Regions from separate parts of the Sphingopyxis sp. LARHCG72 genome, predicted to be linked through region 2. Evidence: predicted binding sites of a transcription regulator. Region 2 holds the regulator's gene; each other region holds the start of a gene.
What was found. The regulator LexA, encoded in region 2, represses DNA repair genes until DNA is damaged. The targets are predictions, from matches to a motif close to GTTCCNCNCTTGTTCT.
Positions count from the first base shown of each region.

Region 1: a site for LexA is predicted at 2,731-2,746, ahead of ACIPPQ_RS06505 (DUF6771 family protein). Genes of this name have one in related genera too.
Region 3: a site for LexA is predicted at 2,400-2,415, ahead of recA (recombinase RecA). Genes of this name have one in related genera too.

Region 1 is NZ_JBIXJU010000002.1:273,707-278,619, forward strand. Features, by position in the region: gene ACIPPQ_RS06480 (LuxR family transcriptional regulator) at 1-469, opposite strand, end outside; gene ACIPPQ_RS06485 (hypothetical protein) at 760-885, opposite strand; gene ACIPPQ_RS06490 (SOS response-associated peptidase) at 1,012-1,659, opposite strand; gene ACIPPQ_RS06495 (hypothetical protein) at 1,674-2,186, opposite strand; gene ACIPPQ_RS06500 (hypothetical protein) at 2,199-2,528, opposite strand; gene ACIPPQ_RS06505 (DUF6771 family protein) at 2,530-2,721, opposite strand; gene ACIPPQ_RS06510 (ArdC family protein) at 2,908-3,918, shown strand; gene ACIPPQ_RS06515 (DUF2958 domain-containing protein) at 3,915-4,316, shown strand; gene ACIPPQ_RS06520 (ParB/RepB/Spo0J family partition protein) at 4,434-4,913, shown strand, end outside.
Region 2 is NZ_JBIXJU010000005.1:79,600-84,512, forward strand. Features, by position in the region: gene ACIPPQ_RS12620 (ComEC/Rec2 family competence protein) at 73-2,154, shown strand; gene lexA (transcriptional repressor LexA) at 2,108-2,791, opposite strand; gene ACIPPQ_RS12630 (molybdopterin molybdotransferase MoeA) at 2,869-4,059, opposite strand; gene moaC (cyclic pyranopterin monophosphate synthase MoaC) at 4,056-4,529, opposite strand; gene catB (type B chloramphenicol O-acetyltransferase) at 4,818-4,913, shown strand, end outside.
Region 3 is NZ_JBIXJU010000003.1:247,747-252,659, forward strand. Features, by position in the region: gene ACIPPQ_RS08940 (glutathione S-transferase family protein) at 1-215, opposite strand, end outside; gene speB (agmatinase) at 234-1,049, opposite strand; gene recA (recombinase RecA) at 1,245-2,324, opposite strand; gene ACIPPQ_RS08955 (response regulator) at 2,446-2,799, opposite strand; gene ACIPPQ_RS08960 (response regulator) at 2,789-4,913, opposite strand, start outside.

The DNA of each region.
Region 1 (4,913 bases), on a different contig from region 2:
TAATTTCGGCAACGTTCAGCATGTCGGACGGCATGCCAGTGCGCGGACTGACCGCGAAGGAGCAGGATCCGGTCGCCTCGCCGGGCAAGTGACGCGGAACCGTGAAACCGTCGCCGACGCCGCTCTCTCGCGCGACGCTGAGCAACTGCCGGTCGCCGCGCGACAGGGGAATGAAACGGCCCACGTTGCGCCATTCGAAACCGGTGATCGATCGCTCGCCGGCACGGCGGATCGGATCGGTCGCGCTGAGATCGAGGCCCACATAGAGCTTGGCCCAGGCGTCCGGATAATTATGGACGAGCATCGACGCGGCGTCTCCGCCGCGCCGGTCGAAGGCGAGGGCGAAATGGTCGAACCCCATGCGGCCGGCTGCTCGCGCGAGCGCCGCAAAAAGCTGGTCTTCGTGTCCGGCGCCTGAAATGTCCTGGGCGAGTTCCTCCGTCAGATGAAAATGCTTCACGTCGATCATCGGCCGCTGGCGCGTTCCCGACCCGGCTGCCCGCGGTCCGCTCCTTGGGGTCGCGCTCCGACGGTTCCTTTCCGGCGCGCGCGAAGGTTGGACAAGTCTCCGACGGGTCCTGATATCGCGCGGCGGGCTGCTGTGGTCGCTGCCTCGGCGCGGCAATCTATCGGTGCTCACCGTCTAACAGTCGGATAAGAAACGTAAAGCTTGCTGCTGAAGAGATGCACCCAGTTTGACAGTTGATGCCCCGGGTGCTCGCTCCGCCGGACGTCGCCGCAGCTGCGGCAGGGACGTGGTCAACTGCCGGTAAGCGACCGGATCGCGGCGATGAGTCCCGCGACAAATGATCCAGCGACCAGCGCTGACACGAGCCAATATTCGATCGCCACGGCGCGGCGCTTCCATTTGGGTTCCGCTGTCATCGGAGCGGCATGGCAGGAACAGGCGATGTAGGACAGACGAAAAAGGCTCCTTCGTTGACGACCCCCCCCCCCGGCTTTCGATGCCACAGGAGCCGCATCGTCCCCCCACCGGTCTCCCCGGGCCGCCTACAGAAGCCGCGGTGCGTCCGCTGCCGGCGATTTGCGGCTGAACCAGGGAATGTCGGTACGTTCGACGGCGAGCCGTTCGGCGGGATATTTGGCGACCAGTTTCATGGCGTCTTCGGGCGCAGCGCGCAGCCATTGATCGTGATCCGCGGCGTGCAGGATGACGGGCATGCGATCGTGGATATGGAAAAGCTCCTCGGTCGCATCGACCATCACCATCGTATAGCAGTCGCCCCACTCGTCGCTCTGCCGCCAGAGGCCCGCGCAGGCTGCGAGCGGCTGATCGGCGACGCTCAGCCATGTCCGGGTCATCCGGCCCTTCTCGCCTTCGGCCTCGGCAAAGGCGGTGAAGGGAATGAGACAGCGCTGCGCCGGGTTGGTGAACCAGCTTCGCCAGAAGGTCATCAGCTTGTCGTCGCGGGCATTGTTGACGGGCTTGGGCTTGCTCGTTGGCTTCATCTGTTTGAGCCGCACCGGAAATCCCCAGGTCATGGCCGCGAGCGCGCGAACGCCTGAATCCTCACGTACCACGAACCCCTGCCCGCCGGGATAGACCTCGCCGGGCTGGGCATTGGTCAGCGGGCGGCGCGCACCGAAGGCCGATGCGACTTCGGCGACCGACGCCTTGAGCGTGACGAGATTGCACATGACGGCGGTCCCTTTCAGGCCGCGCCCAGCAACTCGTCGAAATTCTGCTGGATCGGCGGCATGATGCTGAAGCTATTCTTGGGGAAGGGCCGCAATATGTCCAGCGGCGGCCGCGTCCCCATCAACCAGTCGAACCAGTCTTCGGGACGCACGACGCCGACATGGCGATCCTTGTGCGGTGCCAGATCGTCATAGGCCGGCACGGTCAGCGCCGCGAAACTCTCGGGCCACAGGCGATGCGCCGGGCGCCAGACCGCGGCGATGCAGAAGAAGGGCTCTTCCGTAATGAGGCTTGCGGCGTAAACCGTCTTGCCGCGCTTCACGAGGCCGAACTCGTTGGCGAGCAGCAGGCAGGGCCGGTCGATGCTCGCGGTCTCGGACTTGAGCAGCGGAATCTGGAAGATATCGGGGTCGCGCGACGGCAGCCCCCAGAGCATTTCCTTCTCGCGCTCGCGCTGCCCGTCCCACACCATCACCCGGTGGAGCTTGCCGATGCCGACGAGCGCGTCGTCCGTTTCGATATCCATGGTCGTCAATCCTCATGCGCGGAAGCGGCTGAGCGCGCGCTTCCATTCGCGTTCGTCGGGCATGGGGAGCGCGATATCGTCCGGGCCGGGGTCGACCAGCTCGATCCGTACCGGGCGAACGCGCTTGCCCGTCCGCGCGCCGCAGCGGACGCACCAGAATTTCTGCCGCGCCTTGAAAAGATCATCGTCCCACATCCGGCACTGGAAGCGCCACCAGATGCCATAGGGATTGAAGGTCGCGCTATGCCCGCAGCGGCACACGGGCTTGATCGCCCGGAACCAAGCGGCCGCTTCGAAAATATGGGTCGCGCGGGGCTGCCCATCCTTTGTCCAGCCGCCCACGTCACAGCGAAAGCCCGAGCTGGTCGGGGCTCGTCGGCTCCGCGCCGGCGCGCATGCTCTCGACGATCGCGCGCGCGAGTTCGAACGCGGCCTCGACCCGGATGTGGCTCGTCGGTGCGGTAATGCCGACGCGCGCCCAGCCGGGGGCGGAAAGGATGGTCTCGGCGACTCGGGCGGTATCGATTCTGTCCATGGCCTAAAGAGAACATAGGAAGAACATTTTGGCAAGGCTCCGAGCATTGCAGGTTCGGGCGACGTGCGCGCGTGTCGGCCGCGCGGCGGCAGGGCCGCCGCCCGGGAGGGCGAGACATGCAGGAGGCGGGGGACGGACCGGGCGCGGCGAGAGAGGCTCGCTGCCGGTCCGCCGCGGAGAACCGACATGTCCCAACTTTCCAGATCGTCGCGCCAGGGCGGCGCGCGAGCGACGCTCTATGAAGAGATCACCAGCCGGATCATCGCCGACCTCGAAGCCGGGCGCCTGCCTTGGGTGCAGCCGTGGGACGCGGGCCGCGCTGTGGTGGGTCTTCCGTACAATGCCCTCAGCGAACGGCGCTACAGCGGCATCAACATTCTCACCCTCTGGCACGCGGTCCTGACCCGCGGGTTTCAGGGCCATGGCTTCCTGACCTTCCGCCAAGCCGTGGCGCTCGGCGGTACGGTCCGTCGCGGCGAACGCGGCACCCCGGTCGTTTACACGCGCCGCGCCGCTGGGAATGAGCCCGAGCCCGCCGGCGACGGCGCGGGCACGCGCAAGGGTGGCTTTTCCTTCCTGAAGCAGTTCACCCTCTTTTCGGTCGACCAGTGCGACGGCCTGCCCGACAAATATCATGTCGCGGCGCCGTCCATCCCCGAGGGGCTGATCTTGCCGCAGGCCGGCGCGCTGATCGCGGCGACCGGCGCCGACCTCCGCATCGGCGGGGCGTCCGCCTATTACAGCCCGCGCCACGATTTCGTCGCGGTGCCGCGTCCCGACGATTTCTACGAACCGGTCGACTGGCACCGGACCGCTTTTCACGAGCTCGGTCACTGGACGGGCCATAAAAGCCGCCTCGACCGCGACCAGACGGGGAGCCTCGGATCGAAGCCTTATGGCCATGAGGAACTGATCGCCGAAATGGCCGGGGCCTTCGTGTGCGCAGCACTCGGTATCACCCCGTCTGTGCGCCATGCCGATTATATCGGCTCCTGGCTCGAGATCATCCGCGAGGATCATCGCGCGATCCTCCGCGCGGCGAGCGCGGCCTCGAAGGCGGCCGATTATCTGCTCGCCTTTCGCCCCGATCCGTCCGGGCAGGCGGCGGCCGCGTCGGTTGCATCGGCCGCGGCGGCTCCGCCTGTCCCGAGCGCCAGCGATGACGATCGGGCGCCTGCCGAAAGGATCGCGGCATGAAGCTCCTCACACCCGAAATCGCCGTTCGGCTTACCGCCAACGCCCGCGACCGGATCGACGCGATCGAGCGCGGGCTGCGCGAACCAGACCCCCGGCCCGTGGCGCGCTTTTTCAGTCCGGTCGGCGCCGCGACCTGGCTCGCCACCGAAATGGATGTCGACGGCATCCTGTTCGGCCTCGCCGATCTCGGCTTCGGCTGCCCCGAGCTCGGCAGCTTTTCGCTGGCCGAACTCGAGGCGGTCCGCCTGCCGTTCGGGCTCGGCATCGAGCGCGACCTCCTGTTCGAGGCAGCCCATCCGCTGTCGGTCTATGCCGAGGCCGCCCGCGCTGCGGGCTCGATCGTCCTCGGCGAGCGGCGCCTGCTTACCGCGGCGCGCCGCCTCTCGGGGCGCGCTTGAGGCAGCGGCCTTCGGGTCCGCCGGTGGCGGACCCGCGAGGGCGAGGAAGGCCGGGGCTTCATGGCGGGCTTTTGAGCCGGGAGAGCGTCTCGCGGCGGCCCGTCATGGAGAATGGCCATGGCCAGTGCAAAACGAAAGATCACCCTCAGCCCGTCGCGCGATATCCCGTTCGACCGGCTGGTTCTCAGCCAAGCGAATGTCCGGCGCGTGAAGGCGGGCGTGTCGATCGGCGAACTCGCCGACGACATCGCGCGCCGCACCCTGCTGCAGAGCCTCAATGTACGCCCGCAGCTTGGGGATGACGGCGAGGAGACCGGTCTCTTCGAAATCCCGGCGGGCGGTCGGCGCTATCGCGCCCTCGAACTGCTCGTGAAGCAGAAGCGGCTCGCGAAGGATGCGCCGGTCCCTTGCATCGTCCAGTCGGCCTCGGGCATCCTCGCCGAAGAGGACAGCTATGCCGAAAACGCCGTCCGCGAGAATCTGCATCCGCTCGACCAGTTCCGCGCGATGCAGGCGATGGTCGACAAGGGCGCCGAAGTCGAGGCGATCGCGGCGCATTTCATGACGACGCCCGCCGTCGTGCGCCAGCGCCTCAAG
Region 2 (4,913 bases):
ACAGGGCCGCTTCAAACGCCCATTGTGCGAGATCGGGGCCGTCGCCGGTATCGGATCGCCGATGCGCTCGAAATGCGGCTGGAGGCCGAACGCGAGCGGATCGGGCTGTGGCTGCCCGTCACGCTGGGCGCCGGCATCGCGGCATGGTTCGCGCTTCCGTCGATGACGCATTGGATCGGGCTGCTCCTGCTCCTCGCTGGCGGCTTGCTTGGCGGCCTGTTGCTGGGCTGGTCGAGTCGCCTTGGGCGCGCGGTAGCCGTCGCCTGCGGCGTGATGGCGGTCGGGATGCTGCTCATCTGGGCGCGCGCGCTCTGGGTGTCCGCGCCGGTTCTGGCGGCGCCGGTTGTGACCGAGTTTTCGGCGATCGTCGATCGCGTCGAGCCTCTGCCCGCGAAGGGGCAGCTGCGCATCCTCGCGCTGCCGCAGCGGCGGAGCGATTTGCCCCCGCGCGTGCGGCTCACCCTGCGCAGCGAACAGGCGGTAGATCTGGTCGATGGTGAGACGATCGGCGTGCGTGCCCGGTTGATGCCGCCGCCGACCGCGAGCCTGCCCGGCGGTTATGATTTCGCGCAGCGCGCTTGGTTCGATCGCATCGGCGCGGTGGGAACCGTGCTGGGAGAGGTTTCGCGGGCGCCGGGCAGTGGACGCGCCGCGCCGCCGCTGCGCGCGCGATTGAGCGCGCATATCCACGGCCAGGTCGAGGGATCGGCGGGCGGCATCGCGGCCGCGCTCGTGACGGGGGATCGCGGCGCGATCAGCCAAGCGGACGAGGAAGCGATGCGGCGCAGCGGCCTTGCGCACCTTCTGTCGATCAGCGGGCTGCATGTGACTGCGGTGGTCGGCTTTGCGATGCTGCTGACGATGCGCCTTCTCGCGCTCAATCGCCGGCTCGCACTCGCGGGTTATGTCCTGCCGCTTGCCGCCGCAGCCGGTGCGCTTGCGGGAGGGGGATATACGCTCCTTGCAGGGGCGGAGGTTCCGACGCTGCGATCCTTCATCGCCGCGCTTCTCGTGCTGATCGCCTTCCTGATGGGGCGCGAGGCGCTCACATTGCGGCTCGTCGCGGCGGGGGCGCTGATCGTGCTGATCTGGCGCCCCGAATCGCTTGCCGGGCCGAGTTTTCAACTCAGTTTCGCGGCGGTTACCGCCATCATTGCGCTTCACGAGAGCCGCGCAATGCGGGTGTTCCTTGCGCGCCGCGAAGAGCCGTGGCTATTCCGGCTGGGGCGCGGGGTTGCGGGGCTGCTGATCACCGGTTTGGTCGTCGAAGTCGCGCTCGCGCCGATCGCGCTGTTCCACTTTCACAAGGCGGGGCTCTATGGCGCGCTTGCCAATGTCGTCGCAATCCCGCTCACGACATTCGTCATCATGCCGGCCGAGGCGCTCGCGCTGCTATTCGACAGCGTTGGCCTCGGCGCTCCCTTCTGGTGGGTCACCGAACAGGCGCTGCAACTGCTGATCGGCCTTGCGCACGGCGTCGCCGAGGCGCCCGGTGCTGTCGCCATGCTGCCCAGCTTCCCGTCATGGGGTTTTGCGCTGGCTGTTTTTGGGGGGCTCTGGATCCTGCTCTGGCAAACTCGCTGGCGGCGGGCGGGGATTGTTCCGCTGGTCATCGGAGCGGCTGCCCTGCTCGCCCAGCCGCGCCCCGACCTACTCGTCACCGGGGACGGCCGCCATATCGCCGCCGCGCTTCCCGGTGGCAGCTACGCGCTGCTCCGCGATCGCGCCGGTGACTATATTCGTGATACGATGACGGAGGCGGCGGGTGTCGATGCGCCCCTCGGCGCGCTGGCCGAGCTCGATCATGTCGAATGCAACCGCGATTTTTGCCGCTGGAGCCAGGGCGAAGGCGCTGTGCGGCGCGTCATTCTCGCCACGCGCGGCCGCGACCGGATCGAGGGCGCCGACATGGCGGCCGCCTGTGCTGCCGCCGATGTCGTGGTCAGCGATCGCTGGCTACCGCGCGAATGCGTGGGCCGCTGGATGACGATCGATCGCGACAGTCTCGCCGAAACCGGCGGGCTGGCGCTCTATCTGGGCGAAACGCCCGAAGCCGTCGCCGCGCTCAAGGCGGGCGACGAACATCCGTGGCGCTTGCCGCCGCAACTTAGTGGTAACGACGAAGCAGTCCCGACAGCCGACCTTGCACGATAACGCGCTCGGCGGGGTAGCGCTGCGGTTCATAGGCGCTGTTCGCGGGATCGAGCCGGATCATCCGGCCTTCGCGGCGGAAATATTTGAGCGTCGCATCCTGTCCGTCGACGAGCGCGACGACGATATCACCCTCGCGCGCGGTGCTCGCCTTCTGGATCAGCGCATAATCGCCGTCGAAAATGCCCGCCTCGACCATCGAGTCGCCCGAGACTTCTAGCGCATAATGTTCGCCAGAGCCGAGAAGCGCAGCAGGAACAGCGAGATTGTTGTGATCCTCGAACGCCTCGATCGGCACGCCCGCGGCGATCTTGCCGTGGAGCGGAACCTCGACGATGTCGTTCGCCGCGATCGGACGCAGCGCGGGAGCGGGTTTGCGGAGCGGAACGATATTGTCGCGATCATCGCGCACGGCTGGCTTAGCGGCGTCGGGAACCTTGAGCACCTCGAGCGCGCGCGCGCGGTTGGGAAGGCGGCGGAGGAATCCCCTTTCTTCCAAAGCACTTATCAGCCGATGTATACCCGATTTCGACTTGAGGCCGAGCGCCTCCTTCATCTCCTCGAACGACGGCGAAATGCCGCTGGCGTCGAGCCGTTCCTGGATGAAGTGGAGCAGTTCATGCTGCTTTGCGGTCAACATCGGTCGTTCTCCATGATGGCCTGGATGACGCCCAAGCCGGACATAGGGAGAACGATAGTGGAACAAAGCGGAACTTGTCAAGCGACGGCGATGTAATCCGCCATTTCCCCGGCATCGCGCGCCGGGGCGCCAATCTCGCGGATCAGCAGAGCGTTCGCCGAAGCGAATGGCAGGGTGAGTCCGCTATCCTGCCCGAAAAGCGGGACAAGCTCGCCATTTTCGAGTCGCGCGCGCAGATAATCGCGCCGTGCACCGCCTGCGGACAAGGCCGCGGCGAGCGGCGCGCGGTGCACCACCGGCAGCGGATCGCGCGCGCCGGCGAGATGCCGGACCAGCGGCAGCAGGAACATGGTCGCGGTGACGAACGCCGACGAAGGGTTGCCGGGAAGGCCGAGCAGGATCGCGTCGCCGAGCCTGCCGGCGATCACGGGTTTGCCGGGGCGCATCGCGATGCGCCAGAAATCGAGGCTTCCGCCCGCCGCTTCGAGCGCGGCGCGGACATGATCATGGTCACCGACCGAGGCGCCGCCGACGGTGACGATGACGTCGTGACGTCGCGCCAGTTCCTTGAGAACATGAGCGAGTTTTTCCCGGTCATCGGGGATGTGATGCGGCAGGACCGGATCGGCGACGTCGCCCGCGAGCATCGCCGCGAGCATCGCGCCATTGCTGTCGGGGATCTGGCCGGGGGCGAGTTCGCGCCCCGGCTGCACGAGCTCGTCACCCGTGGTCACGATCGCGACGCGCGGGCGCATGCCGACGGCGAGTTGTCCTGCACCGCTCATCGCCGCCGCGGCGATCGCGCCGGGCGTCAGCCGGGTCCCGGCGGGCAGCAGGCAATCCCCCGCGGCGAAATCGATCGCGCGCGCGCGGATATGGCGCCCGCGCGAACCCGGCCCGTCGCCGGTGAGAAGGAGTTGCCCGCCCGACAGCGCGACATCTTCCTGCACGATCACGGTATCGGCGCCCTCTGGCAGCATTGCCCCGGTAAAGATGCGCACCGCGTGGCCTACGTCGACGTGCAGCGCGGGCACCGAACCGGCGGCCACCTCACCGATGACGTGCCAGGGGCCCGGCAAATCGTCGAAGCGAATCGCATAACCGTCCATCGCCGACAGGGCGACCGCGGGCTGGTCGCGCAAAGCCCGGACATCGTGCGAAAGATATCGTCCAAGCGATTCGGAAAGCGCGATATTTTCGCTTCCAAGCGATTCGCGTAGTGCGAGCAGCCGCGCCTGCGCTTCTTCGACCGGAAGCAGGCCGCTCATGCGGCGCGCCAGTCGCCCGAACGGCCACCGCTCTTTTCGATGAGGCGGATATCGCCGAGCACCATCGCACGATCGAGTGCCTTCGCCATGTCGTAGAGCGTCAGAAGCGCGACCGAAGCAGCGGTGAGCGCCTCCATCTCGACGCCCGTCGGCCCACTTGTCTGCGCAACAGCTGTGACCGCGATGCCATTGTCTTCCCATGCAAAATCAACACAGACCTTAGTCAGCGAAAGCGGATGGCAGAGCGGAATGAGGTCGGCGGTGCGCTTGGCGGCCATGATCCCGGCGATCCGCGCGGTCGACAGCACGTCGCCCTTGGGCGCGTTGCCGCTGCGGATCGCTTCAAGCGCCTCGGCCGACATGGTGATGCGCCCGCCCGCGACTGCGCGGCGCTGCGTGGCGGGCTTGGCGCCGACATCGACCATATGGGCCGCGCCTGTTTCGTCGAGATGAGTCGGTCTTTTCGTCATGGCGCAAGCCAAGCAATGGCGGGCGGGAAAGGCAAGACGCTTTGGTCGCTTGCCGTCGTTCGAGCGGCGATTGCCCGATGGCAAATTCCGTCGAGGCCTTGCAATCGAGCCGGCATCCGGCGCATGGAGGCGGTATGAAGTCCGCCGACTGTACCATCTGAACCGGCTTTCGCGTTTCGACGCGAGAAGCCTCCGCGCCGGCATGCGCAAAGCGTGCCGGTCCGCGTTCGCACGTGCGGACGCAGGGACCGAAGCCGTTAATCCGGCTCAGATTCGATGGTAACTTCCATGAACAATTTTTTCGAAAGCCCCTTCAAGGGCATCACGCTCGACCGACAGGTCACCAATCCCAACATCGTTGTCGGCCGCTACAGCTATTATTCG
Region 3 (4,913 bases), on a different contig from region 2:
ATCACGCGGCCCCTTCCGCCAGGGGCGGCATCGTCGAGCTCCTCGATCACGGGCGACTTGCCGAGGGGATGGACCGCGAGCAGTTCGGGTGGCGCAAGGTTGGTCACCGGATCGCGATCATAATATTTGACCTCGTACGGCGCGCCGATTTCTTCGAGCAGCCACAGGATGCGCTGCGAGCGGCTGTTGTTCAGATGGTGGACGATCAGGCTCATGGCGCTCTCCTCAGGGGTTCAATCTTGGCAAGGACCGTTGCGGTCGATCAGCGCCGCCAGCTCGCGAACCAGCTTGGCACCGAGAATCGCGGTGACACCGCCGATATCGCGACCGGGATGCAGTTCGACGATATCTGCGCCGACGATGGGCGCGGTCTGCTTGTGCAATATGGCGAGCATCTCGCGCACCGTCAGCCCGCCCGGCTCGGGATGCGCAACACCCGGCGCTGCTGACGGATCGAGGCCGTCGAGATCGATCGAGATATACAGCGGTCCCTCGAGCACCGGGACCGCATCGGGAGTGAAACACGCCATGGGGACAATCTCGACGCCGAACCGGTCTGCCTGCTCGCGGCAGTGGCCGGTAAGCGTGCGAATGCCGACCTGCACCAGCCGCTTGGCATGACCAGCTTCGCAGATGCGCGCAAAGGGCGAGGCATGGCTGCGCGGGTTGCCGGAAAAATCGTCGTAGAGATCGGGGTGCGCGTCGAAATGGAGGATATTGACCGGGCCGAAACAGGTCGCCGCAGCCTCGACAAGCGGGAAGGTTACCGCATGGTCGCCGCCGATCGCGAGCGGCACCTCGCCATCTTCGTGGAGCATCGTGACGTGACGGCGGATCGCCGCGTCGTCGCGCGCCGTATCTTCGGTCAGCGGCAAATCCCCATCGTCGGTGAAGGCAACCTCGGCACCGATCTCGGGCCCCAGTTCGCTCGCCATATTGCCACGGTCGCTCCACAGGGCCGCACGGATCGCGGCGGGGCCGGCGGCTGCGCCGCGTTCGAAGCTGCTGTTGATATCGGTCGGCAGGCCGAAGAGACGGATCGCGGGCATGGCGCGTTGTACCCGCTGGGCGCGGTCAGGCAAGGATCAAGCGGAAAGGGCGTGAAAAGTCACGCGAAGTCAACGGCGGGCGGACCCACCTGCAGGGGAGAGGGAATGCAGGCGCCCCAATAGGGGCAAGGAGGGGGCTGGAGGCCCGCCGCCGTTCGCCGGCCGATCCACCAAGGCGAACCGGCCGGAAGGCTATCAATTGTCGTCGTCGCCCTCAACGTCGGGGCCGGCCATCATTTCTTCGGCCACCGCGTCGGTGCGGCCGCGGATCGCAGCTTCGAGCCGTTCGCGCAATTCGGGATTCTCGGTCAGGAAATTCTTCGCATTTTCGCGGCCCTGCCCGATGCGGATCGAGTCATAGCTGAACCACGCGCCCGATTTCTCGACAAGGCCGGCCTTGACGCCGATGTCGAGGATCTCGCCGATCTTCGAAATGCCCTGCCCGTACATGATGTCGAATTCGACCTGCTTGAACGGCGGTGCGACCTTGTTCTTCACGACCTTCACGCGCGTCGTGTTGCCGACGATTTCGTCGCCATTCTTGATCTGGCCGGTGCGGCGGATGTCGAGGCGGACAGATGCGTAGAATTTGAGCGCGTTGCCGCCGGTCGTCGTTTCGGGGTTGCCGTACATCACACCGATCTTCATGCGCAGCTGGTTGATGAAGATCACCATGCAGCGCGAGCGGCTGATCGAGCCGGTGAGCTTGCGCAGCGACTGCGACATCAGGCGCGCCTGCAGGCCGACGTGGCTGTCGCCCATTTCACCTTCGATTTCGGCGCGCGGAACGAGCGCCGCGACCGAGTCGACGACGAGCACGTCGATCGCATTCGACCGCACGAGCGTGTCGACGATTTCGAGCGCCTGTTCGCCGGTATCGGGCTGCGACACGATGAGTTCGTCGATATTGACGCCAAGCTTGCGTGCATAGACGGGGTCGAGCGCATGTTCGGCGTCGACGAAGGCGACGGTGCCGCCGGTCTTCTGCGCTTCGGCGAGCGTGTGGAGCGCAAGTGTCGTCTTGCCCGAGCTTTCAGGGCCGTAGATTTCGATGACGCGGCCGCGCGGCAAGCCGCCGACGCCGAGTGCGATATCGAGGCCGAGCGAACCGGTCGAGATCGCCTCGACCTGCATCGCTTCCTTCGAGCCCAATTTCATTACCGAGCCCTTGCCGAACGCGCGATCGATCTGTGCGAGCGCGGCGTCGAGCGCCTTCTGCCTGTCCGTGTTGTTCACTGATTTCCCCGATTCGACGAGTGACAATTGTCCGGCCATAACCGTCCCTTTCCAGCTCTAGAGCGACAGCAGAAGCATCGCAACGCCGGAACTATGTGCCACATTTGTTCTCCATGAACAAGTAGAGAACAAAATAAAATTCGTTTCGGCGAGAAGCTTGCTATTCAGCCGAAAACTCTTCCAGAGCCGCCTCGATATCGCTGATCCGAAATGGCTTGGTAATCAGTTTGCGATGCGCATGCGCGGGCGGAATAACATCGCCCCCTCCCGAGGTGAAGGCGAACGGAATGCCGCGTTCGGCAAGCGCATCGGCCACCGGCCAGCCCTTTTCATCGCCAAGGTTGATATCGACAAGCGCGCCGGCGAGCGGTTCGGCAGCGATGAGCGCAAGCGCCTCCTCGTTGCTCGTTGCCTGCGCGGGTTCGGGAAGATCCAGCGCATCGAACATGTCGGCGAGCATCATGCCGATCAGCACATCGTCCTCGACAAGCAGGATGCGGCGATTACTCGCCATTGGACACCCGATGCGCTGCGTCGTCGAGCGCCGCCGAGGTTGCCTCGGCCAGCTGCGCAACCGAAAAGGGTTTTGGCAGGAAGGCGACATCGTCGATGTCGATCGACTGGCGCAATTGCTCCTCGGCATAGCCCGACATGAACAGCACCGGCAGGTCGGGGCGCTTGGCGCGCATGGCGCGCACCATCGCGGGGCCGTCCATCGTTGGCATCACAACGTCGCTGATGATCAAATCGACCTTCTCCATCTGGGCAAAACGTTCGAGCCCCTCTTCGCCCTGCGAGGCGGTGACGACACTATAACCTGCACGGGTCAGTGCGCGTTCCGCAACAGCGCGCACCATATCCTCGTCCTCGACGAGCAGGATGGTGCCGGTGCCCCACTGGCTCTTCTTGGGCTTGGCCGGCGGCGGCGCAACGACCGGCACATCGCCTTCGGCCCGGTGAACGGGCAGATAGATCGAAAAGCTCGTCCCCTGCCCCGGCTTGCTGTCGGCAAAGATGAAGCCCGCCGATTGCTTGATGATCCCGTATACGGTCGAGAGGCCAAGCCCAGTGCCCTTGCCGACATCCTTGGTGGTGAAGAAGGGTTCGAAAATCTTGGGTAGCACGTCGGCGGGGATGCCGGTGCCGGTATCGCTAACCTTGAGTGCACAATAGTCGGCGGGCGGCATGAATTCATTGCCCATCTGTCGCACTTCGGCCGCCGACACCGGATAGGTTTCGATCGTCAGCGTGCCGCCGCCCGGCATCGCGTCGCGCGCATTGACTGCAAGGTTGATGATCACCTGTTCGAGTTGACCGGGGTCGGCGCGCACCGCGCCGAGCCCTCGGCCGTGATGCACCGCGAGCTGGACGGTCTCGCCGATCAGCCGCTTCAGCAGGTGCGACACCTCCGAAATCACGTCGGGAAGCTGCAATATCTGCGGCCGCAACGTCTGCTGCCGCGAGAACGCAAGCAGCTGCCGCGTCAGGCTGGCGGCTCGGTTCGCGTTGCTGCGGATCTGCTGGATGTCGTCATAATCGCTGTCTCCCGCCGTGTGGCGCATCAGCATCAGGTCGCACGCGCCGAGTACCGCGGTGAGGATATTGTTGAAGTCATGCGCAACGCCGCCGGCGAGCTGGCCGACAGCCTGCATCTTCGACGCCTGCGCGACCTGGCGCTTCAGGCGCGATTCCTCGCTCGAATCCTTGAGGCTGAGCAGCACCGCCGCCTCACCCAGCCCGCGCACGCCGACGACGCGCATCGACACCGGGTCGCCGCTCTGCCCCGCGAGCCGGATCGACAGGTCGCCGCCGACCTGCTGCCCGCTGCTGTGGCGGCGGATCATGTCGGCGAGCGGCCCCTTGTCCTCGCCGACGACAATGTCGCCAGGGTAACGCGGCATCTTGCCGTCGGGAACGCTTGCGGCGCGCACGAACGCGCGGTTCATATAGAGGAAGCGCCCATCGCGATCGACCATCGCGAGCCCGAATGGGAGCAGCGACAACAAGGTTTCGACATAGGTTTGCGCCGTGCCGCGATCGGCCGGCCCCATTTCCTCGTCGAGCAGCGCGAGCAGCATCGGCGTATTCGGATCGGCGGGCGCGAGCGGGATCTGGATCATCCGCACCGGCGTCGCGCGGTCGCCCTCGCGCGCGAAATAGAGCGCGCCGCCCTCATCGAGCCGGATCATCGGGGCGACGTCGCGGCCCGCATAATGGCTAGCGTCATCCTCGCCCAGCGCGCGAAGCAGGAAGCCCTGGTTGGCGACCCGCAGCCGCCCTTCGGCGCTCACCAGCGCGGCCATGATCCCGGCATGTCCCAGCGTCCGGCCCGCCGGACCATCGAGGTGGCGGACGATTTCCGATGCAAGATCGAGCCGTTCGAGCGCCGAGAAGCGCCAGACGAGATAATCCTCCGCCTGCCCCGTGCGCGTCACCTGCGCGCGCAACTGCAACGGGCCGATCGCGATATCGTCGGCGCGCCCCTCGCCGTCGCGCCATGCGACCCGGCCGGCATTCTTGAGCACGTCGGCGCCCCGGCCTTCGAGCGGTAGGCCCGGCGGGGTGACGAAGCCATTGAACCAGGTCGCGAAGAGGTCGTTCGCGCACACCATCCGCCCCGCGCGATCA